Regions from separate parts of the Streptomyces sp. NPDC059649 genome, predicted to be linked through region 1. Evidence: predicted binding sites of a transcription regulator. Region 1 holds the regulator's gene; the other holds the start of a gene.
The links. Region 1 encodes HrcA, which represses chaperone genes, less so after heat shock. Its sites were predicted from a motif close to TTNGCACTCNGNNNNNCNGAGTGCNAA; they were not measured.
Positions count from the first base shown of each region.

Region 2: the regulator HrcA is predicted to act here: its motif matches at 1,981-2,007, upstream of ACFV1J_RS27185 (FmdB family zinc ribbon protein).

Region 1 covers NZ_JBHWDV010000004.1:321,401-338,595, forward strand. Annotated here, with positions in the region: gene ACFV1J_RS09520 (enolase C-terminal domain-like protein) at 1-168, opposite strand, end outside; gene ACFV1J_RS09525 (HAD family acid phosphatase) at 436-1,266, shown strand; gene ACFV1J_RS09530 (ribonuclease Z) at 1,351-2,256, opposite strand; gene ACFV1J_RS09535 (histidine triad nucleotide-binding protein) at 2,263-2,622, opposite strand; gene ACFV1J_RS09540 (OsmC family protein) at 2,774-3,205, shown strand; gene ACFV1J_RS09545 (16S rRNA (uracil(1498)-N(3))-methyltransferase) at 3,469-4,212, opposite strand; gene ACFV1J_RS09550 (nitronate monooxygenase) at 4,209-5,429, opposite strand; gene dnaJ (molecular chaperone DnaJ) at 5,805-6,938, opposite strand; gene hrcA (heat-inducible transcriptional repressor HrcA) at 6,939-7,955, opposite strand; gene ACFV1J_RS09565 (MBL fold metallo-hydrolase) at 8,150-8,887, shown strand; gene ACFV1J_RS09570 (DUF3097 domain-containing protein) at 8,956-9,789, shown strand; gene ACFV1J_RS09575 (Uma2 family endonuclease) at 9,767-10,360, opposite strand; gene hemW (radical SAM family heme chaperone HemW) at 10,442-11,674, opposite strand; gene ACFV1J_RS09585 (SpoIIE family protein phosphatase) at 11,750-14,086, opposite strand; gene ACFV1J_RS09590 (AMP-dependent synthetase/ligase) at 14,280-16,169, opposite strand; gene lepA (translation elongation factor 4) at 16,533-17,195, opposite strand, start outside.
Region 2 covers NZ_JBHWDV010000031.1:52,260-56,854, forward strand. Annotated here, with positions in the region: gene ACFV1J_RS27180 (S-methyl-5'-thioadenosine phosphorylase) at 583-1,416, opposite strand; gene ACFV1J_RS27185 (FmdB family zinc ribbon protein) at 1,637-1,969, opposite strand; gene ACFV1J_RS27190 (MFS transporter) at 2,313-3,764, opposite strand; gene ACFV1J_RS27195 (potassium/proton antiporter) at 4,098-4,595, opposite strand, start outside.

The DNA.
Region 1 (17,195 bases):
GTAGGTCTCGCCGAGCCCGGTGACCCCGCCCTCGGTGATCAGCTCGATGATCAGCCGGGGGGTGTACGGCTGGTGCACGCCCTGGGTGTTGAGCAGCGGCGGGTCGGCCACCAGGATCGGGGTGAGCCGGACCTCGGCGATGGCGAGGGGGTGCGGGGCGTCGGTCATCCGGGGCTCCTACGGGGTACGGACCGGCCCGCGGCCGGGTCGGCGCGGTCGGCGGGGCGGGCGCCATGAGCACACCACATTCATACATATAAACGATGTCCACGCATGTAGGTGGAGGCTACGAAGGGCCCTTCGGGCCGTCAATACCCCGCCTCTTGCGGGAACTTCCCGCCAACGGTTGAATCTGCGCGCGTAGACCAAGGAATGAGGGGCCGTCAGCCCTTCGAGCCCTGGGACCCACCCCCCTTTCTCCAAGAGGAGCCGCGCATGCCCCGTCCCGACCGCTTCCGCTCCGGTCGCCTCCGCCCCGCCCTGTCGCGCCGCGCCCGCCTCGGTGCCGCGACGGTCGCCGCCCTCGTCGCCGGCACCGCCGTCTTCGGCATCGGCCAGGCCACCGCCGAGCACTCCGTCCCGCGGACCGACAAGGAGATCCCCAACCTCACGCAGGTCCAGGACAAGATCAAGGCGTACTACGGCGACACGGTCACGGCCGACGGCGAGCACTACGCGTCCCCGCACAGCAACTACGCCCGCCAGGTCCGCGGCATCGAGGCCAAGGCCCGCACCTACCTGGACAAGGCGCTCGACCGCCAGGCCCGGGCCGGCAAGAAGGCCAAGCCCGCCATCGTCCTCGACATGGACGACACCACGCTGCTCACGTACAACTACGAGCTCAAGGTCGGCTTCGCCTTCACCCCGCAGAGCCAGGACGCGTACCTGGAGCACACCGACATGGACCCGGTCTTCGGCATGAACCGGCTGGTCAACTGGGCCCGCGACAAGGGTGCCGAGGTCTTCTTCATCACCGGCCGCAAGGAGGCGCAGCGCGACTGGAGCGTGCGCAACCTGAAGAACGTCGGCTACGGCGTCCCGCTGGACCGGACGCACGTCTACCTGAAGGACAAGGAGCACCCGCCCGCCTACCTGCCCTGCGGCAGCACCTGCACGACCGTCGAGTACAAGTCGGGCACCCGCAAGCACATCGAGTCCCTGGGCTACGACATCGTCGCCAACTTCGGCGACCAGTACAGCGATCTGCAGGGCGGCTACGGCAACCGGACGTTCAAGATGCCGAACCCGATGTACTACCTGCCGTAACGACGGAGACCCGCCGCAACGACGAAGGCCCGCCGTAACGCCGGAGATCCACCGTTACGACGGACCCGGGGCCCGTGCCCGTGCTCAGCGTCGCTTGGGCACGGGCACGCGCATGAGGTCCTTGGCGATCGTCAGCTCACCGTCATAGCCCGCCGCACGGGCCTGCCGCGCGAACTCCGTGGGATCGTCGTACCGCTGCGAGAAGTGCGTCAGCACCAGATGCCGCACCCCGGCCCGCACCGCCACCCCACCGGCCTGCCTGGCCGTCAAGTGACCGTGATCGGCGGCGAGTTGGGCGTCGTCGTCCAGGAACGTGGACTCGATGACGAGCATGTCCACGCCCTCCGCGAGCGCCTCCACGCCCGCGCACATCCGGGTGTCCATCACGAACGCGAACCGCTGGCCGGGGCGGTGCTCGCTCACCTCGTCGAGGGTGACGCCGTTCAGTTCGCCCTCCCGCTGGAGGCGTCCGACGTCCGGCCCGGTGATGCCGTGCTCCGCCAGCCGCTCCGGCAGAATCCGGCGGGAGTCCGGCTCCACGAGCCGGTAGCCGTACGACTCGACCGGGTGCGACAGCCGCCGCGCCTCCAGGGCGTACGAGGCACAGCGGTCCAGCTCCCCGTCGGCCGCGACCGGCCGCTCGACCAGCCGGACGGTCTCGCGGTAGGCCGTCGCGTAGCGCAGCCGCTCGAAGAAGTGCTGCCCGCTGGCCGGGAAGTGGGCGGTGACCGGGTGGGGCACCCGGTCGAGGTTGATCCGCTGGATCACCCCGGCGAGCCCGAGCGAATGGTCGCCGTGGAAGTGGGTGATGCAGATCCGGTTGAGGTCGTGGGCCGCGACCCCGGCGCGCAGCATCTGGCGCTGCGTCCCCTCGCCGGGGTCGAAGAGCAGCCCCTGGCCGTCCCACCGCAGCAGATAGCCGTTGTGGTTGCGGTGCCGGGTGGGGACCTGGCTGGCGGTGCCGAGGACGACCAGTTCACGTACGGACATGGCTGGTTATCCGGGGGGCCACTGGAGGCCGCGGCCGCCGAGGACGTGCAGATGGGCGTGGAAGACGGTCTGGCCCGCGCCGGAGCCGGTGTTGAAGACCACCCGGTAGCCGGTGTCCTCGACCCCGTCCCCGGCGGCGACCTCCCGGGCCTCACGCATTATGTCGGCGACGACCTGCGGTTCGGCGGCGGCGAGGGTCGCGGCGTCCGGGTGGTGCACCCTGGGGATGATCAGGACGTGCGTCGGGGCCTGCGGGTTGATGTCGCGGAACGCGACGGTGGTCTCGGTCTCGCGGACGATGGTCGCCGGCACCTCCCCGGCCACGATCTTGCAGAACAGGCAATCGGCCTGCGGTTCTCCCGCCACCGTTGACTCCTCCCAGCTCATCCCTCATACGCACGGTGCGCACGGCCTCGGATGCTACCGGGCGAGCCGTGTGGGGCGTCGCAGCGACGGGGGGACCGGGATCACTAAGCTGGCCTTGATCGCTTTCGCCCACAACCGGGAGTTATGCACCATGGCAACCACGCGCACCGCCAAGACCCACTGGGAAGGCAACCTCCTGGAGGGCAAGGGCACCGTCGCCCTGGAGTCCTCCAAGGTCGGTACGTACGACGTGAACTGGCCCGCCCGCGCGGAGCAGCCGAACGGCGTGACCAGCCCCGAGGAGCTGATCGCGGCGGCGCACTCGTCCTGCTACTCCATGGCCTTCTCGCACGGCCTGGCGGGCAAGGGCTTCACCGTCGAGGCCCTGGACACCCAGGCCGACGTCACCTTCCAGCCCGGTGAGGGCATCACCGCCATCGCACTGACCGTCAAGGCCCGGGTCCCCGGCCTGTCCGAGGAGGACTTCCAGGCCGCGGCCCAGGACGCCAAGAAGAACTGCCCGGTGAGCCAGGCGCTGGCCGGCGTCAAGAACATCACGCTGGCGGCCGAGCTGCTGAGCTGACGGGCTCCCTTGTCGTGAACGGCGGTGCGCCGACGGGTCGTTGAGACCGGTCGGCGCACTGTGGTGTGTGGCGACGGCGGGGGGTGGGTGGCCGTTACGGGGTGAGCCGGGGCTGGGTGGCCGTTACGGGGTGGGCGGGCGCCGCGTGGCGGGCTCAGATCCCCCGCTCGATCATATCGATGACGTGCTGGCCCGCGTCATTGATGGCTCGCGGGCTTGCGGGCTTGCGGGCCTCGGCGGGCTCGCGGGCGTACGGGCCGGGCTCAGCTCCAGCGGCCCGTGCGGCCCAAAAGGAGGGCGGTGGCCGCGGTGCCGGCCGTGGAGGTACGCAGGACGGTCCGGCCCAGGCGGTACGGCTTGGCGCCGGCCTCGGCGAACAGGACCAGCTCCTCCGGGGAGACCCCGCCCTCGGGCCCGACGACCAGCACGATCCGGCCGGTGGCCGGGAGTTCCGCGGTGGCGAGCGGGGCGCTGCCCTCCTCGTGGAGCACGGCCGCGAAGTCGGCGTCGGCGAGCAGGGCGGCCACCTGCTTGGTGGACAGCGGGTCCGCGACCTCCGGGAAGGTCAGCCGGCGGGACTGCTTGCCCGCCTCACGGGCCGTGGCCCGCCACTTGCCGAGTGCCTTGGCGGCCCGTTCGCCCTTCCACTGGGTGACACAACGCGCCGCCGGCCAGGGCACGATGGCGTCCACCCCGGTCTCGGTCATGGTCTCGACGGCCAGCTCGCCCCGATCGCCCTTGGGGAGCGCCTGGACGACCGTGATGGTCGGGTCCGGTGCCTCCTCGGTGCGTAGCTCGGCGACCGCGACGGTCAGCCGGTCCTTGCCCTCGGCGGCGGCCACCGTGCCGTAGGCGCCGGTCCCCTGACCGTCCGTCAGCACGACCTCCTCGCCGACCCGCAGCCGGCGCACCGACACCGCGTGCCGGCCCTCGGGCCCGTCGACGGTGACCGTGCCGCCCGCCCGTACGTGCGCGAGCGACTCGACGAGGAATACGGGCGCGGTCATACGGCGCCCCCGGAGGCCGACGAGTCACCGGTTCCGGCACTTCCGGTTCCGGGGCTTCCGGTCCCGGTTCCGGCACTTCCGGTTCCCGTGGCGCCGATCGCGGCCCCGAAGCCCATAGTTCCGGTCCCGGTCCCGGCTTCCGTAGTGCCGTTGCGGCTCAACGCCGCCCGTGCCGCGTCGAGTTCGGCCACCAGGACCTCCACCAGCCGGGCGGCCGGCATCTCCCGGGCCAGCCGGTGCCCCTGGCCCGCCCACAGGTTCAGGCCCTGCGCGTCGCCGGCCTTGGCCGCCGCCTTGCGCACCGTCGACGTGAGGTAGTGGACGGCGGGGTAGGCGGCCGGCGCGTACGGGCCGTGCTCCCGCATGAAGCGGTTCACCAGGCCGCGGGCCGGTCGCCCGGAGAACGCCCGGGTCAGCTCCGTATGGGTGAAGAGGGGGTTGGTCAGCGCCTGCTTGTGCAGCGGATTGGCGCCCGACTCCGGGGTGGCGAGGAAGGCGGTGCCCAGCTGCGCCATGGTCGCCCCGGCGGCCAGCACCGCCGCGATCTGCGACCCGCGCATCAGTCCGCCCGCGGCGATCACCGGGATCTGTACGGCCTCGCGGACCTGGCCCAGCAGCGCCAGCAGGCCCAGCCCCGCGCCCGTCCCGTCGGCGTGCGGATCGTCGCGGTGGGTGCCCTGGTGGCCGCCGGCCTCCACGCCCTGCACACAGACGGCGTCCGCGCCCGACCACTGCGCGGCCTGGGCCTCGGCCGCCGTGGTGGCCGTGACGACGGTGTACGTGCCAACCCTGGCGAAGGCGTCGAGGACCGCGCGCGAGGGGCAGCCGAAGGTGAAGGACACCACCGGAACCGGGTCCTCGCGCAGGATCGCGAGCTTGGCCTCGTAGCCGTCGTCGGTGGGCTCGTCGGTGTCGCCGAGCTCGGTCTCGTACCACGTGGCCTCGCCGGCGAGCTGCTCGCGGTACGCCTCGACGGCGGAGTGGTCGGCGAGCGACGGCTGCGGCATGAAGAGGTTGACGCCGAAGGGCCGGTCGGTCAGCGACCGCAGTTGCTTGATCTCCTGGTACATGCCGTCGGCGGTCTTGTAGCCGGCAGCGAGGAAGCCGAGACCGCCGGCGCCACATACGGCGGCGGCCAGTTCGGGTCCCGATCCGCCTCCCGCCATGGGGGCCTGCACGATCGGATAGCGGCAGAGATCGGTCAGTGCGCTGGGCATGACCACATCGTGTCACGGGAGGTGCCAACACCGGTCATCAGGGGCTCGGCGCGTGGGATGGGGCCGGGGGTGCGGGTGGGGTGCGTGGGGGTGCGCGGGGTGGGGCGTGCGCAGGGACCATGGGCGGGGGCGGCTGGCGGGGTCCGGAGGGCGGCGGGCCTTAGGGGTTGGGCGAACAGATCCCGTAGGGGTCACGAGCGCCCCCTGCGGGGCCACAACGCCGGGGTGCCCGGCGGATATTCCCGCCGGGCACCCCGCGTCATGACTCACGCACGTCATCGCTCACACGCGTCATCACTGCGTCATCGCTCAGGCGCGCCCTGGTCAAGCGCGCCCCGGCTCACGCCCGCGCTACCGCGCTACCGCCTTACCGCTCTACCGCCCGTTGAACGCATCCTTCAGGCGCGAGAACAGTCCCTGCTGGCCCGGCTGGAACTGGCCCGTGGGGCGTTCCTCGCCGCGCAGCTTGGCGAGCCGCCGCAGCAGCTCCTCCTGCTCCGGGTCGAGCTTGGACGGGGTCTGGACCTCGACGTGGACGATCAGGTCGCCCCGGCCGTTGCCGCGCAGATGGGTCACGCCGCGCTGGTGCAGCGGGATCGACTGGCCGGACTGCGTGCCGGGCCGGACGTCGATCTCCTCCACCCCGTCCAGCGTCTCCAGCGGGCACTTGGTGCCCAGCGCCGCCGCCGTCATCGGGATGGTGACCGTGCAGTGCAGATCGTCGCCGCGCCGCTGGAAGACCGGGTGCGGCAGCTCGTGGATCTCGACGTAGAGGTCGCCGGCCGGGCCGCCGCCGGGGCCGACCTCGCCCTCGCCGGCGAGCTGGATCCGGGTGCCGTTGTCGACACCGGCCGGGATCTTGACGGTCAGCGTCCGGCGGGAGCGGATCCGGCCGTCGCCCGCGCACTCCGGGCACGGCGTCGGCACGACCGTGCCGAAGCCCTGGCACTGCGGGCAGGGACGGGACGTCATGACCTGGCCCAGGAAGGACCGGGTGACCTGCGAGACCTCACCGCGGCCGCGGCACATGTCACAGGTCTGCGCCGAGGTGCCGGGGGCGGCGCCCTCGCCGCTGCAGGTCGTGCACACCACGGCGGTGTCGACCTGGATGTCCTTGGTGGTACCGAAGGCCGCCTCGTTCAGCTCGATGTCGAGCCGGATCATGGCGTCCTGGCCACGGCGGGTACGCGACCGCGGACCGCGCTGCGAGGCGGTGCCGAAGAACGCGTCCATGATGTCGGAGAAGTTGCCGAAGCCGGCGCCGAAGCCGCCCGCGCCACCGCCACCGGCCTGCGAGAGCGGGTCCCCGCCGAGGTCGTAGACCTGCTTCTTCTGCGGATCCGACAGGACCTCGTAAGCGGCGTTGATCTCCTTGAACCGCTCCTGGGTCTTCGGGTCCGGATTGACGTCCGGGTGCAGCTCGCGCGCCAGCCGACGGAAGGCCTTCTTGATCTGGTCCTGCGAGGCGTCACGGCTGATGCCGAGGACCGAGTAGTAATCGGTGGCCACTTACGACTCCGCGAGGATTTGTCCGACGTAACGTGCCACTGCGCGTACCGCTCCCATCGTTCCGGGGTAGTCCATGCGGGTCGGTCCGACCACGCCGAGTTTGGCGACTGCCTCGTCGCCCGAACCGTAGCCGACCGTGACGACCGATGTGGACGTCAGGCCTTCATGGGCATTCTCATGCCCGATACGTACGGTCATGCCCGAGTCCTTGGCCTCGCCGAGGAGCTTGAGCAGCACCACGTGCTCCTCCAGCGCCTCGAGCACCGGACGGATGGTCAGGGGGAAGTCGTGCCCGAAGCGCGTGAGATTGGCGGTGCCGCCGATCATCAGCCGCTCTTCGGTCTCTTCCACCAGAGTTTCCAGCAACACCGACAGCACTGTCGAGACCGTGCCGCGGTCGTCCTGTTCGAAGGACTCCGGGAGATCCTGCACCAACTGGGGCACATCCGTGAAACGGCGTCCCACGACCCGGCTGTTCAGCCGCGCCCGCAGGTCCGCCAGTGAGGTCTCCGAGAACGGCGTCTGGCAGTCGATGAGCCGCTGCTCGACCCGCCCGGTGTCGGTGATCAGGACGAGCATCAGCCGGGCCGGGGCCAGCGCCAGCAGCTCGACGTGCCGGACCGTGGACCGCGTCAGGGACGGGTACTGCACGACCGCGACCTGCCGGGTCAGCTGTGCCAGCAGCCGGACCGTGCGCCCCACCACGTCGTCGAGGTCGACCGCGCCGTCGAGGAAGTTCTGGATCGCCCGCCGCTCGGGGCTGGACAGCGGCTTCACACCGGCCAGCTTGTCGACGAAGAGGCGGTAGCCCTTGTCGGTCGGGATCCGCCCGGCGCTGGTGTGCGGCTGGGCGATGAAGCCCTCTTCCTCCAGCGCCGCCATGTCGTTGCGGACGGTCGCCGGGGAGACCCCGAGCTGGTGGCGCTCCGTGAGGGCCTTGGAGCCGACCGGCTCCTCCGTCCCGACGTAGTCCTGGACGATGGCGCGCAGCACTTCGAGCCTGCGTTCACTGAGCATCCCGCGCACCTCCAGCCGGCCGTCGCCGTCTCGTCTGTCTCCTGGCACTCACCTGGGCCGAGTGCCAGACCCTGAGCCAGTGTACGGCCGGGTAGCACGACCACGGCAAGGGTGACCGCGCGGAGCTCTCACCTGATGACCGGGTTCGGGCGATCTGCCGGGCAACGCTATCGCGATGGAGCTAGCGTCTCGGTATGCGCACGACTTGGGAAGAGGCCGGGTGGGAACGGCTCGGTGACGGTGTCGCCAGGCGCCGTATGCCGGGCTGGGACGAGACCGTGGGGGTGATCGCCGGGTCGGCCGGCGTCATGATCGTCGACACCGGCGCGACGCTCCGCGACGGCGCGGATCTGCGCCGGTCGATCCGCGGTGTGCTGGGCCGGGAAGTGACGCATATCGCGCTCACCCACCCGCACTTCGATCATGTGCTGGGCACCGCCGCCTTCGCGGGCGTCGCGGTGTTCGGCGCGACCGGCCTCGCCGAGCTGTTCCGCCGCGACAAGGACGCGCTGCGGCACGACGCGATCCGGCACGGCGTCGACCGGGACGCCGCCGCGGAGGCCGCCGATCTGCTGGTCGTGCCGCACCACCACGTCCACGGCCAGCTGACCGTCGAACTCGGCGACCGGCAGGTGCTGCTCGCCAACGTCGGGCCCGGCCACACCGCCCATGACCTGGCCGTCCTGGTGCCGGGCCGGCACGGCGACCCGGAGATCGTCTTCTGCGGTGACCTGGTCGAGGAGTCCGGCGAGCCGAGCGCCGGGCCCGACGCCCTGCCCCGGCAGTGGCCCGCCGCACTGGACCGGCTGCTGGCCCTCGGCGGCGAGGACGCGCGGTACGTGCCCGGGCACGGCGCCGTGGTCGACGCCGCGTTCGTCCGGGCCCAGCGCGACGCCCTGGCGGCCCGCTTCGGGGTCCCGCCGTCCGTCTGACCCGCAGCACGCCCGTTTCCGTACGGAACCGTCTCCCCGACAGCCCCTCTCCCCGATAGAACAGGCCCATGCAGAGCAAGCGCTACAGCCCCGACCTCACCCCGCCCTGGAAGAAGCAGCGGCCCGCGCCGGAGGTCCCGGCCGACCCCGATCTGGTCGTCGAGGAGGTCGGCACGGGCTTCTGCGGTGCGGTGATCCGCTGTGAGAAGACCGCCGAGGGCCCGACGGTCACCCTGGAGGACCGCTTCGGCAAGCACCGGGTCTTCCCGATGGTGCCGCGCGGCTTCCTCCTGGAGGGCAAGGTCGTCACCCTCGTCCGCCCGCAGAACCGGCCGGCGCCGAGCGGCCCGGCCCGTACGGCATCGGGTTCACTCGCCGTCCCCGGCGCCCGCGCCCGGGTCGCACGCGCCGGGCGCATTTACGTGGAGGGCCGGCACGACGCCGAACTCGTCGAGCGGGTCTGGGGCGACGATCTGCGCATCGAGGGCGTCGTCGTGGAGTACCTGGAGGGCATCGACGACCTCCCGGCGATCGTCCGCAGCTTCTCCCCCGGCCCGGACGCCCGGCTGGGGGTGCTGGTGGACCACCTCGTACCGGGCTCGAAGGAGTCCCGGATCGCGGCCGAGGTGACGGGCGAGCACGCGCTCGTCGTCGGCCACCCCTACATCGACGTGTGGGAGGCGGTGAAGCCGTCCTCGGTGGGGATTCCGGCGTGGCCGTCCGTGCCGCGCGGGCAGGACTGGAAGACGGGCGTGTGCCGGGCGCTGGGCTGGCCGGAGAACACGGGCGCGGCGTGGCAGCGGATCCTGTCGTGCGTGCGGTCGTACAAGGACCTGGAGCCGCAACTCCTGGGGAGGGTGGAGGAGTTGATCGATTTTGTTACGGTCGGCGGTGCGGCCTGACGCCCTTATAGGTCCCAAACTCGCTGGTGTCCAGCTCCATACCGAGCAAGGGCAGCGGAAGGGGCTCACCGAACTTCGTGATCTGTTGGGTCCGGTAGTCCGCCTCATCGCCCGCACCGACAGGCTGAGTGAGCAGGACGCAGTGGGCGACAACAGGATCGATGATCAAGTACGCCGGCACCTTCCCCGCAGCGTAGATCGAGCGCTTGATTCCGTAGTCATGATCGACGCTGGTCTTGGAAACGACCTCGATGACTGCCGCGAGCACCGCGGACGGAAGCGGCCCGGATTCCGGACGGTCATCGCGTGCCAGCACCACCAGATCCGGCACGGGTTCGCTGGCCTCCCCCGGGATCGTGACGTCCTGCGTCTGGAGACGCATCCAGGCCTGCCTGGGAATCTGGTCCTGGACCGATTCGACGATCTCGTTGTGGACGAGATCGGGCGTCGCCATCATCACGATGTTCCCCCTGAGAAGCTCGACCTTGACGCCCTCGGGAACCTCCAGGTTTTGGAAGAACTGGGTCATCCGGTGATCATCCACAGCGGTCATCTCCGTGGCCCTCCACATCCCGCCGCGTTCACTGTGAAGGCAGCTTAAGGACAGCGTAGGGGCGCCTGCCGCCCCTACGCACGGCTTCACCCCGAGTGATCAGTCCACCAGATCCCGCACCACCGCGTCGGCCAGCAGCCGCCCCCGGAGTGTCAGAACGGCCCGCCCGGCCGAGTACGGGACGGGCTCCAGCAGCCCGTCGGCGAGGGCCGCCTTCGCCGCCCGGGCGCCCGTCGGGGCGAGGAGGTCCAGCGGGCAGCCGTCCGCGAGGCGCAGTTCCAGCAGGATGCGTTCCACCCGGCGGTCCTCGTCGGTGAGGATCTCGCGGCCGGCGCCCGGGGAGCGGCCCTCGGCCAGGGCCTGGGCGTACGCGCCGGGGTGCTTGACGTTCCACCAGCGGACTCCGCCGACGTGGCTGTGCGCGCCGGGGCCCGCGCCCCACCAGTCAGCGCCGGTCCAGTACAGCTCGTTGTGGCGGCAGCGGGCGGCTTCGGTGGTGGCCCAGTTGGAGACCTCGTACCAGGAGAGGCCGGCCGCGGTGAGCCGCTCCTCGGCGATGAGGTAGCGGTCGGCGTGCACATCGTCGTCGGTCATCGGGACCTCGCCGCGGCGGATCCGGCGGGCCAGCTGGGTGCCCTCCTCGACGATCAGGGCGTAGGCGGAGATGTGGTCGGGGCCGGCGCCGAGCGCGGCGTCGAGCGAGGCCCGCCAGTCGTCGTCGGACTCGCCGGGGGTGCCGTAGATCAGGTCGAGGTTGATGTGCTCGAAACCGGCGGCGCGGGCCTCGCCGACACAGGCCTCGGGGCGGCCGGGGGTGTGCGTGCGGTCGAGGATCTTCAGGACGTGCTGCCGGGCGCTCTGCATGCCGAAGGAGATCCGGTTGTAGCCGGCCGCGCGCAGCTCGGAGAGGTAGCGCGGGTCGACGGAGTCGGGGTTGGCCTCGGTGGTGATCTCGGCGCCGGGCGCCAGGCCGAATTCCTCCCGGATCGCGGCCAGCATGCGGCCGAGGTCGGCGGCCGGGAGGAGGGTCGGGGTGCCGCCGCCGACGAAGACCGTCTCGACCGGGCGGGGGTCGTCGCCCAGCACCTTGCGGGCCAGCCGGATCTCGTCGACGACGGTGTCGGCGTAGTTGTCGCGGGAGGCCAGCGCCCCGCCGGAGCCGCGCAGCTCGTTCGCGGTGTAGGTGTTGAAGTCGCAGTAGCCGCAGCGGGTGGCGCAGTACGGCACGTGCAGATAGAAGCCGAGGGGCCGGCCGGCCGCCGCCGCCAGCGCATGACCGGGCAGCGCCCCGTCGTCGGGCATCGGCTCACCATCAGGCAGTGCGGAAGGCATGGGAACCATTGTCCGTCATCGCACCGACAACGCGGCTCCCGCAGGGGCGGGAGACCCGTAGGGCCCCGGTGATGGCTACGTCGGGCCGCCGACCGCCTGGAGGACGAGCAGGGCCAGGTCGTCGTCGGGCGGCTCGGGCGCGAAGGCGTGCACGGTGGTGCGGAGGTGCTCGGCGAGGGCGGTGGCGCCCAGCCCGGCGCCGGCGGCGAGCGCGGTGGCCAGGCCGTCCTCGTCGTCGAACAGCCGCCCGCCCGAGCGCCGCTCGGTGACCCCGTCGGTGACGCACAGCAGCGTCTCCCCCGGGCGCAGGTCGAACGATTCGCTGACGTACGCGGCGTCCTCGACGACCCCCAGCAGCATCTGCGGTGCCGCGACGGTACGGACCGCGCCGTCCGTGCCCAGCACCAGCGGCAGCGGGTGACCGGCGCTGGCGAGGGTGCACCGGGCGCCGCCGGCCCCGTCCGGGTACGGGGCGATCTCGCCGTAGAGGAGGGAGAGGAAGCGGGCCTGTTCGCCCTCCTCGCGGATCTCCACCGGTGCCTCGGCCCCGGCCCCGGCCGCGGCCACCGCCGCGGCGACCGCGGCGACCGAGTCGGCGGCCTCCCGGGCCATCGTCTTGTTGAGCCGGTCGAGGACCTCCGCGACGCCGAAGCCGTCCCGGGCCAGCAGCCGCAGCACCGGCCGGGCCAGCCCGGTCACCGCGGCCGCCTCCGGGCCGCTGCCGCAGACGTCGCCGAGCGCGAAGCACCAGCGGCCGTCGCCGGCGTCGAAGAGGTCCCAGAAGTCGCCGCCCGCCCAGGCGCCCTCGCGCGGCTCGTAGACCACCGCCGACGCCACGCCGGGCACCTGGGCCCGGCCCTGGGGCAGCAGCCGGCGTTGCAGGACCTGGCTGATGCGCTCCTGGCGGCTGTACGCGCGGGCGGTGGCCACCGCGCGGGCGACCCGGCGGCCCAGGTCCTCGATCAGCCCGACGACCTCGTCGGGGAAGCGCGGCAGTCCGCCGCGGCCGAGCAGCAGCGTGCCCAGCCGGCGGCCGCCGGCGACCAGGGGGCAGGCGAGCGCGGCACCGCCCGGCTCGTCGTCGTCGGAGCCGTCCCCGGCCGGGAGGACGTGGCTCAGCAGGAGGCGACCCGGCGCGTCCGGCAGGCCCTGCGCCGGCACCTCCGGCAGGTCGTGCCCGCCCAACAGGTGGTCGCGCGGGTGGTCGGCGTCCGGGGGGCCGTGGTGCCGGCGCTCACCGTCCGGGTCGTGCGGCCAGGGCCAGGGGACGGCGACGGGGGCGGCGCCCGGCGGGACGTCGCCCCGGAAGTCCGGCGGCTGTTTCTCCAGCACGGCACGCAGGATGTCGATCCGGCTCTCGCTGCTGTGCCAGACGCGGGCCAGCCGCTGCTCCTGGCCGCCGGTCGCGATGCCCCGGCCCGGGGCGCCGCCGTCGCCGTCGTGGAGCCACACCGCGCACCAGTCGGCGAGCCGCGGAACGATCAGCTGGGCGGCGAGCGCGGCGACCTGGTCGGCGTCGAGCTGGCCGGAGAGCAGGTCGGAGGCCTCGGCGAGGAAGGACAGCGCACCGTTGTCGCCCCGGTCGGTGTCGAGTTCCTGGCGGTCGGCCCGGCGCGGGGCCGGGGCGAGGAGTTCGGCGGCCCGCAGCCCGCGCTGGAGCACCTCGTCGGCGTACGCGGCCGCGGCGTCGTCGTACGAGGCGGGGCCGGTGGTGGCGTCGTACGGGCCCGCGGGCGCGTCGGTGGCGTACGGGCGGGGGCTGTCGTACGGCGTTCCCTCGTGCCGCGCCTCCCCGTATGGCGACTCGTCGTACGGCGCCTCCTCGTAAGGCGGCCCGTCGAACGCGGTCTCCGGCAGGGGGCGGGCGGCCGGCTCCGGGGCGGGCAGCGGCAGGCGGAACCACACGGTCTTCAGGTCGCGGCGGTAGGTGATGCCCCAGGATTCGGCGACCGCGCTGATCAGCTGCAGGCCGTGGCCGCCGCTGTCGTTCCGGGCGGTCTCGTCGCGGGCGCGGATCGGCTGGGTGGGGTGGCGGTCGGAGACCTCGATGACGACGGCCGGCACGGGGACGTCGTCCGGGTCCGGCTCGGCACCCGGCTCCGGCTCGGCCGCGGGGTCCAGCCGGCAGCGCAGCTCGATGGTGGTGCCCGCGTGCACCACCGCGTTCGTCACCAACTCGCTGACCAGCAGCACCGCTTCGTCCACGAGCCGGTCGGTGAACCGTTCGGTGCCGGGCAGCCGCTGGGCCGCCCACTCGGCGAAGGCCGAACGGGCGAACCGCCGGGCGGCGGCCGCGGCCTGCGGATCACCGGGCAGCCCGGCCCGCCGGGTGCGGGCGGCGGGGAGCCCGGGACCGGTCGTCGTGCGCGTCGCCCTGACGTCGTCCCGTGGAGACGAAGTTGTCGTCCTCATTGAGCAACTCCCGAACAGCTCCGCTGCGGCGCCGGATGCGCCACCGACAGAGTGACAGAAAGAGCGCGCCCATAAGCAATGAGTCACGGAAGTGGGCGGTCGGAGCCGTCAATTCGGCTGACGCGCCGGAGGAGTTGGCCGAGCGGGGCGGGCCGGTGGCCCACCCCGCGCGTGCGCCGCGTCCGGCGGGCGGTTACGACTCCCGGGTCCCGGCGTACATCTCGTCCAGCAGGTCCTTGAACGCCCGCTCCACCACCGGCCGCTTGATCTTGAGGCTCGGGGTCACCTCGCCGTGCTCGATGTCCAGGTCGCGCGGCAGCAGCCGGAACTTGCGGATCTGCTGCCAGCGCTGCAGCCCCTCGTTGACCCGCTCGACATAGCCGTCGATCAGCTCACGGACCTGGTCGGTCGCGACGACCTCGGCGTACGTCTTGCCCGCCAGGTCGTGTTCCGCGGCCCAGCCCATGATCGTCGGCTCGTCGAGGGCGATCAGCGCGGTGCAGAAGTTCCGGTTGGCGCCGTGCACCAGGACGTTGGAGACGAACGGACAGAGCCCCTTGAACTGGCCCTCCACCTCGGCCGGGGCGATGTATTTGCCGCCCGAGGTCTTGATCAGGTCCTTCTTGCGGTCGGTGATCCGCAGATAGCCGTCCGGGGACAGCTCGCCGATGTCGCCGGTGTGGAACCAGCCGTCCTCCTCCAGGACCTCGGCGGTCTTCTCCGGCAGGCCGTGGTAGCCCTGCATGATGCCGGGGCCGCGCAGCAGGATCTCGCCGTCCTCGGCGATCCGGACCTCGGTGCCCGGCAGCGGCTTGCCGACCGTGCCGGTGCGGTACGCCTCGCCGGGGTTGACGAAGCTGGCGGCGCTGGACTCCGTCAGGCCGTAGCCCTCCAGGATGTGGATGCCGGCGCCGGCGAAGAAGTAGCCGATCTCCGGGGAGAGCGCGGCCGAGCCGGACACCGCGGCCCGCAGCCGGCCGCCGAACGCCTCCCGCAGCTTGGTGTAGACGAGGGCGTCGGCGATCTTGTGCTTGGCGCCGAGCGTGAAGGGCACGGAGGCGTTGCCGGTGCGCCGGAAGTTGTCCTGCGAAATCTTGGAGTACTCGCGGGCCACTCCGGCCGCCCACTGGAAGATCTTGTACTTGGCGCCGCCGCCGGCACGCGCCTTGGCCGCGACACCGTTGTAGACCTTCTCGAAGATCCGCGGGACGGCGGCCATGTACGTGGGCCGGACGACCGGCAGATTCTCGATGATCTTGTCGACCCGGCCGTCCACCGCGATCACATGGCCGACCGCGATCTGCCCGGCGGTCAGCACCTTCCCGAAGACGTGCGCCAGCGGCAGCCAGAGGTACTGCACGTCCTCCTCGGCGACCATTCCGGTGGCCTGGATCGCCCGGGCCATGTACGCCCAGCAGTCGTGCGGCAGCCGTACGCCCTTGGGCCGGCCGGTGGTGCCCGAGGTGTAGATCAGCGTCGCCAGCTGGTCGGCGCGCAGCCCGGCGACCCGCTCCTTGACGCACTCCGGGTGCTTCTCCAGATAGGCGTTGCCGCGCTTCTCCAGGTCGGCGAGGGAGAGCACCCACCCCTCGGGGTCGTCGGGGTCCGCCTCGGCGTCGGCCGCGTCGATGACGACGACATGCGCCAGGTCGGGCAGTTCGGCACGGCGTTCCCGTGCCTTGGCGAGCTGGCCGGCGTCCTCGGCGATCAGCACCCGGCTCCCGGAGTCGGCCAGGATGTAGGCGGTCTCCTCGGCGTTGGTGCTGGGGTAGACCGTGGTGGTGGCGGCGCCGGAGCACAGCACCCCGAGGTCGGCGAGGATCCACTCCACGCGGGTGTTGGCGGCCAGCGCGACCCGCTCCTCGGGCCGTACGCCGAGCGCGATCAGGCCGGCGGCCACGGCGTAGACCCGGTCGGCGGCCTCCGCCCAGGTGATGGCCTTCCAGTCGTCCGGACCCTGGCCCGAGGCGGGAGGGACCGGATGGCGATAGGCCTCGATGTCGGGAGTGGCCGCGACCCGCTCCAGGAAGAGGTGTGCCACCGAAGGCGGCCGGTTTTCGATCAGCGTGTGGGTGTCCGTCACGGCGTCCTCCGGGGCCCGCTTCATTGCTGGTGACTCGCGAGTAACCTTTGAGCAGTGATCAGAGTAGAGCGCGTTGCGCCGACGCGTAAGGGGCTACGACCGACTGGTTCACGATGTGACCAGTGCGATAGGTGTACGTAGCACGCGCATCGCCCGATGGGGAGCCGCGCCGATCGCCCCCACCAGACCACACCCGGCGCCACCGGATCCCGCCCTCGCGGAACGCCACGCTCCGCATTCATCCTGATGACGGCGCCGCACGGGCCGGACAAGCGGGCCGGACAAACGGAGGGGCGCCGGATCCCGTTCCCGGAACCCGGCGCCCCTCTTCGTCCCTCTTCCGCTACGGCTGCTGCCCCACGGTCACTTCTTCGCCTTGGAGTCGCCGTCGGAGTCCGAGGACAGCACCGCGATGAAGGCCTCCTGCGGGACCTCCACGCTGCCGACCATCTTCATCCGCTTCTTGCCTTCCTTCTGCTTCTCCAGCAGCTTCCGCTTACGCGAGATGTCACCGCCGTAGCACTTGGCGAGGACGTCCTTGCGGATGGCGCGGACCGTCTCACGGGCGATGACCCGGCTGCCGATGGCCGCCTGGATCGGCACCTCGAAGTTCTGCCGCGGGATGAGCTCCCGCAGCTTGGCGACCAGCCGCACACCGTAGGCGTACGCCTTGTCCTTGTGGGTGATCGCGGAGAACGCGTCGACCTTGTCGCCGTGCAGCAGGATGTCTACCTTGACCAGGTCGGACGTCTGCTCGCCGGTCGGCTCGTAGTCCAGCGAGGCGTAACCGCGCGTCTTGGACTTGAGCTGGTCGAAGAAGTCGAAGACGACCTCGGCGAGCGGCAGCGTGTAGCGGATCTCGACACGGTCCTCGGAGAGGTAGTCCATGCCGAGCAGCGAACCGCGGCGGGTCTGGCACAGCTCCATGATCGCGCCGATGAACTCGCTCGGCGCCAGGATCGTGGCCCGCACGACCGGCTCGTGCACGACGTCGATCTTGCCGGTCGGGAACTCGCTCGGGTTGGT
Region 2 (4,595 bases), on a different contig from region 1:
TGGCTACCGCCCTCCCAGCGCCGCCGCCGACGGACAGCCCGTCGCGGGTAAGGCTCGTACGGCTCCGTACGAGGCCGCACCGGCCAGTGCTGCGGCGGCCATCGCCAGGCCCGCGATCAGCATCCGGCGCGGCGCGGCCCGTCCCCATCCCCGTCTGCCGCCGCCGGCTCGTACCGGTGGAAAGTGGGGCACTTCGCACCGCGGGGGAGTGGGAAGCGGCGGGGACGAGAGATCAGACCAGAGACCGGAAGAGGGGCCAGGAGAGGGTGAGGCGAGTGAGGTGAGTGGGCTGTAGGGCGTGGTTGGGGTACTGGGCATGGTGGTACCGCCTCGGTGAAGGGCTCGTCTCGTCTCTGGTTGGGAGGTGGACGAGCCTTGGTGGATTTGGCGAGCACCACCGTGCCGTATCGCGCCCGTGCCTGCTGAGGCCTGTGGAGAAGCTCCGGGATGTGGATAACTTCGTCACTCGGGTGGGGGACGAGCAGGGGCAGACGGGGCGAGGAGAAGGCGGCCGTGCCCGGCGGCCGGCAGGGCCGGCCCGGGAGTGGGCCGGCCCGGGCCCGGCTCACTCCCGCCAGGCGCCTACGGCAGTTCGATGCCCAGGTCCCAGCCCGCGTGGGCGTCGGCGCAGGGGCAGGTGCGGTCGGGGCTCTGGGGCAGGGCGGCGACCGCGTCGAAGAGGACCTCGCGGAGCCGGCCGACGTTCTGGGCGAAGACCTGGAGGACTTCCTCGTGGGAGACGCCGTCGCCGGTCTCGGTGCCCGCGTCCAGGTCGGTGACCAGGGTCAACGAGGTGTAGCAGAGGCTCAGTTCGCGGGCCAGCACCGCCTCGGGGTGGCCCGTCATGCCGACCACCGACCAGCCCTGGGCGGCATGCCAGCGGGATTCGGCGCGGGTCGAGAAGCGCGGACCCTCGATGACGACGAGCGTGCCGCCGTCGACCGGTTCCCAGTCGCGGCCGCGGGCGGCAGCGAGGGCGGCCTGGCGGCCGGCGGGGCAGTAGGGGTCGGCGAACGTCAGATGGACGACGTTGGGGACGCTGCCGTCGGGCAGCGGCTCACCGTCGAAGTAGGTCTGGACGCGGGCCTTGGTGCGGTCCACGAGCTGATCGGGGACCAGCAGCGTGCCGGGGCCGTATTCGGGGCGCAGCCCGCCCACCGCGCACGGGCCGAGGACCTGGCGTACGCCGAGCGAGCGCAGCGCCCACAGGTTGGCGCGGTAGTTGATGCGGTGCGGCGGGAGGCGGTGGTCGCGGCCGTGCCGGGGGAGGAAGGCGACCTGGCGGCCGGCGATCTCGCCGAGGAACACCGAGTCGCTGGGGCGGCCGTACGGGGTGTCGACCGTGATCTCGGTCACGTCGTCGAGGAAGGAGTAGAAGCCCGAACCGCCGATTACGCCTATTTCCGCGTCAGCCATGGCGGTCACCTTAGCGGGGCCGGTCGGCGTGAGGTCCGCCGCCCCGGAGGTGCCCCCGCAAGAGGCTCCGCCCCCGGGAGCGGACGTGCAGCGGACCCCGCCGTCCGATGACGGCGGGGTCCGAAGAGACCGTTGGTGTCTGGTGCCTGGTGCCTGGTGCCTGTGGCGCCGGTGGTGCTTGGGCTGCCGGTGGCGCCTGGGCTGCCGGTGCTGCCGGGCGTCAGGCCGCGGAGCTGGTGCTCGACGTGCTGCCGGAGGACGACGCGGTGGTCGCGGACGGCTTGCTGTCGGAGCTGCTCGAGGAGGAGCCGGCGGAGTCCGAGGACGACGTCGTGCTCGACGAGGAGCTCTTCGCGGGGCTGCTGCTGGACGACGAGCCGCGGCTGTCGTTGCGGTAGAAGCCGGAGCCCTTGAAGACGATGCCGACCGCGGAGAACACCTTCTTGAGGCGTCCGCTGCAGCTGGGGCACTCCGTGAGCGCGTCGTCGCTGAACTTCTGCACCGCCTCAAGGCCCTCGCCGCACGCGGTGCACTGGTACTGGTAGGTCGGCACTTGTCTTCCTCCTGGCACTCTCACTCGATGAGTGCTAACGACGCTCCATATTGCAGTATTCCGGCGCGTCAGTCCACTGCGACCGGGCAGACGGTGACCGACCCCACGTCCGGGGCCGGTCCACAACGGACGGTCTCAGGTGTGCGCCGGCAACCGTCCGGGCCGCCTCCCGGCGGCCGGCCGAGCCCCGTCCCGGCAACCGTCCGAGGCCCCTCCCGGCGGCCCGTCCGAGCCGCCTCCCGGCAACCACCCGAGCCCCCTCCCGGCGCCCCTCCGAGCCGCCTCCCGGCAACCACCCGAGCCCCGTCCTTCAGTCGTCCGTCAGTCGCTCGTCAGTCGCCCGTCAGGCGTTCGCCAGCTCCCGCCCCCGGTCCTCCACCGCCGGGCCGGTCTCTGCCGTCGTACCGGTCTCGGCTGCCATACCGTTCTCCGTCGCAGAGTCCGTATCCGAGTCGCTGTCCGAGTCCCTGGCGGAATCCGCCTCCGCCTCCACGTCCGCCTGCACGTCCGTCTCCGTCTCCGTCTCCGTCGCCGAGTCCTTCCCGGCCGCCCTGCCCGGCAGGTCCGAGCCGGCCACCACGGACGAGGTGCGCGGCAGCAGGTGGGCGCGGAGGGCCAGCAGGACCACCAGGGCCAGGGCGGTGCCGGCCAGGGGGACCAGGAAGCCGCTGCTGGGGCCGAAGCGGTCGGTGAGCTGGCCGGCGGAGGTGGCGGCGGCGGCCTGGCCCAGGGCGACCGCGCCGGTCAGCCAGGTGAAGGCCTCCGTGCGGGCGGCGGCCGGGACCAGGGACTCGACCAGGGTGTAGCCGGTGATCAGGGCGGGGGCGATGCAGAGGCCGACGACCAGACCGACGGCGCCCAGCAGCGGTACCGCGGTCACCGCCCACAGCGGGGTGGTGGCCAGCGCCAGCAGCCCGTAGGCGACGAGCAGCCGGCGGCGCGGGCCGACCTTCCAGGCGAGGGCGCCGCAGGCGATCCCGGCGAGCATGTTGCCGCCGGCGAAGATCCCGTAGAGCAGGCCGTTGATGCCGGGCTGGCCGATGGACTGGGTGAACGCGGTCAGCGAGACCTGCATGCCGCCGAAGACGGCGCCGATGCCGAGGAACGCCACGATCAGCACACGGACGCCGGGGACCGACAGGGCCGAGACGCGCGGGCGGTCGTCGGCCTGCGCCCGGTGGACGGGCGGCTGGGTGCGGCGCTGGGAGGCGAAGAGCAGGCCGCCGGCCAGGGTCAGCGCGGCCTCGGCGATCAGGCCGGCGGCCGGGTGGATGCCGGTGCACAGCGCGGTCGCCAGGACCGGGCCGACCACGAAGGTGAACTCGTCGGTCACCGACTCGAAGGCGGCCGCCGTCGGCATCAGAGGGCTGCCGCCGAGCCGGGATGCCCAGCGGGCCCGCACCATCGGGCCGACCTGCGGAGTCGAGGCGCCCGTGGGGACGGCCACGGCGAGCAGCGCCCACAGGGGGGCGTGGGCCAGGGCCAGGACGATCAGCGCCGCGACGCCGGCGGTGTGCACGAGGATGCCGGGGATCAGCACCGCGCGCTGGCCGAAGCGGTCGGCGAGTTTGCCGCTCTGCGGGGCGAACAGGGCCATCGCGACACCGGTGGTGGCCGAGACCGCGCCGGCGGTGCCGTAGGAGCCGGTGGTGGACTGGACGAGCAGGACGATGCCGATCGTCAGCATCGCGAACGGCTGCCGGGCCAGAAAGCCGGGCAGGAGGAAGGTCCACGCACCAGGGGTGCGGAGCAGTTGTCCGTAACCGGGACGGGAGTGCTTGACCGCGGATGCCACGGCCGGGCCTTTCTGCCGCCTGGTAGCGCGTCGTCCGCGAGGTCGTCACGGGTACGCGCCGAGAGCTGTCCTCTCGCGCTGGACCGAGTGATACCGCGTGGTCCGCACCCCGAGAGGTGGCTGCAGGTGGCAGGGGACCGCGGCCGCCGAGCGGTCGCGCCAGCTCTGCATCAGGCAGAGGTGGTTCGTCGTTGTTCGTTCTTCATCGTACAGGCCGGAGCGCGTGAAGCCCTGGGATTGGTCAGGGCTTCACGCGTTTTCCCTTGGGTTCCTCGGAGATGTTCGCCACATTGCGGGAATGTCCGCCGGTTCGCCGCCCGCCGGCCCCGGCCCTCAGCGGTGGCCGTGGCCGTGGCCGCGCCGGCGTGGGGTGGCGCCGGTGCCCAGCCAGCCGGCCAGTTTGCCGCCTCGGGAGACCGCTTGCAGTCGCCGCTCGGCCGCGTCGCGCACCGGGTCCGTGGCGACGACCAGCAGCTCGTCGCCGCGTCGCAGCACGGTCGTCGGCGAGGGCACGAAACTGGAGCCGTCCCGGACGACGAGGGTGACCGCGGCGCCCGCCGGCATCCGCAGCTCGCCGACCTCGACGCCGTGCATCCGGGAGGCCGGCCCGATGGACGTCGACAGCAGATGGCCGCGCAGCCGCTCCAGCGGTGCGGACTCGATGCCCAGGTCGGCGGGCTCCTCGCCGTCGCCCAGCCGGAGGTGCCGGGCGAGCCAGGGCAGGGTCGGCCCCTGGACCAGGGTGTAGACCACGACCAGGACGAAGACGATGTTGAAGACGCTCTCGCTGCCGGGGACGGCGCCCACCATCGGGATGGTGGCCAGCACGAT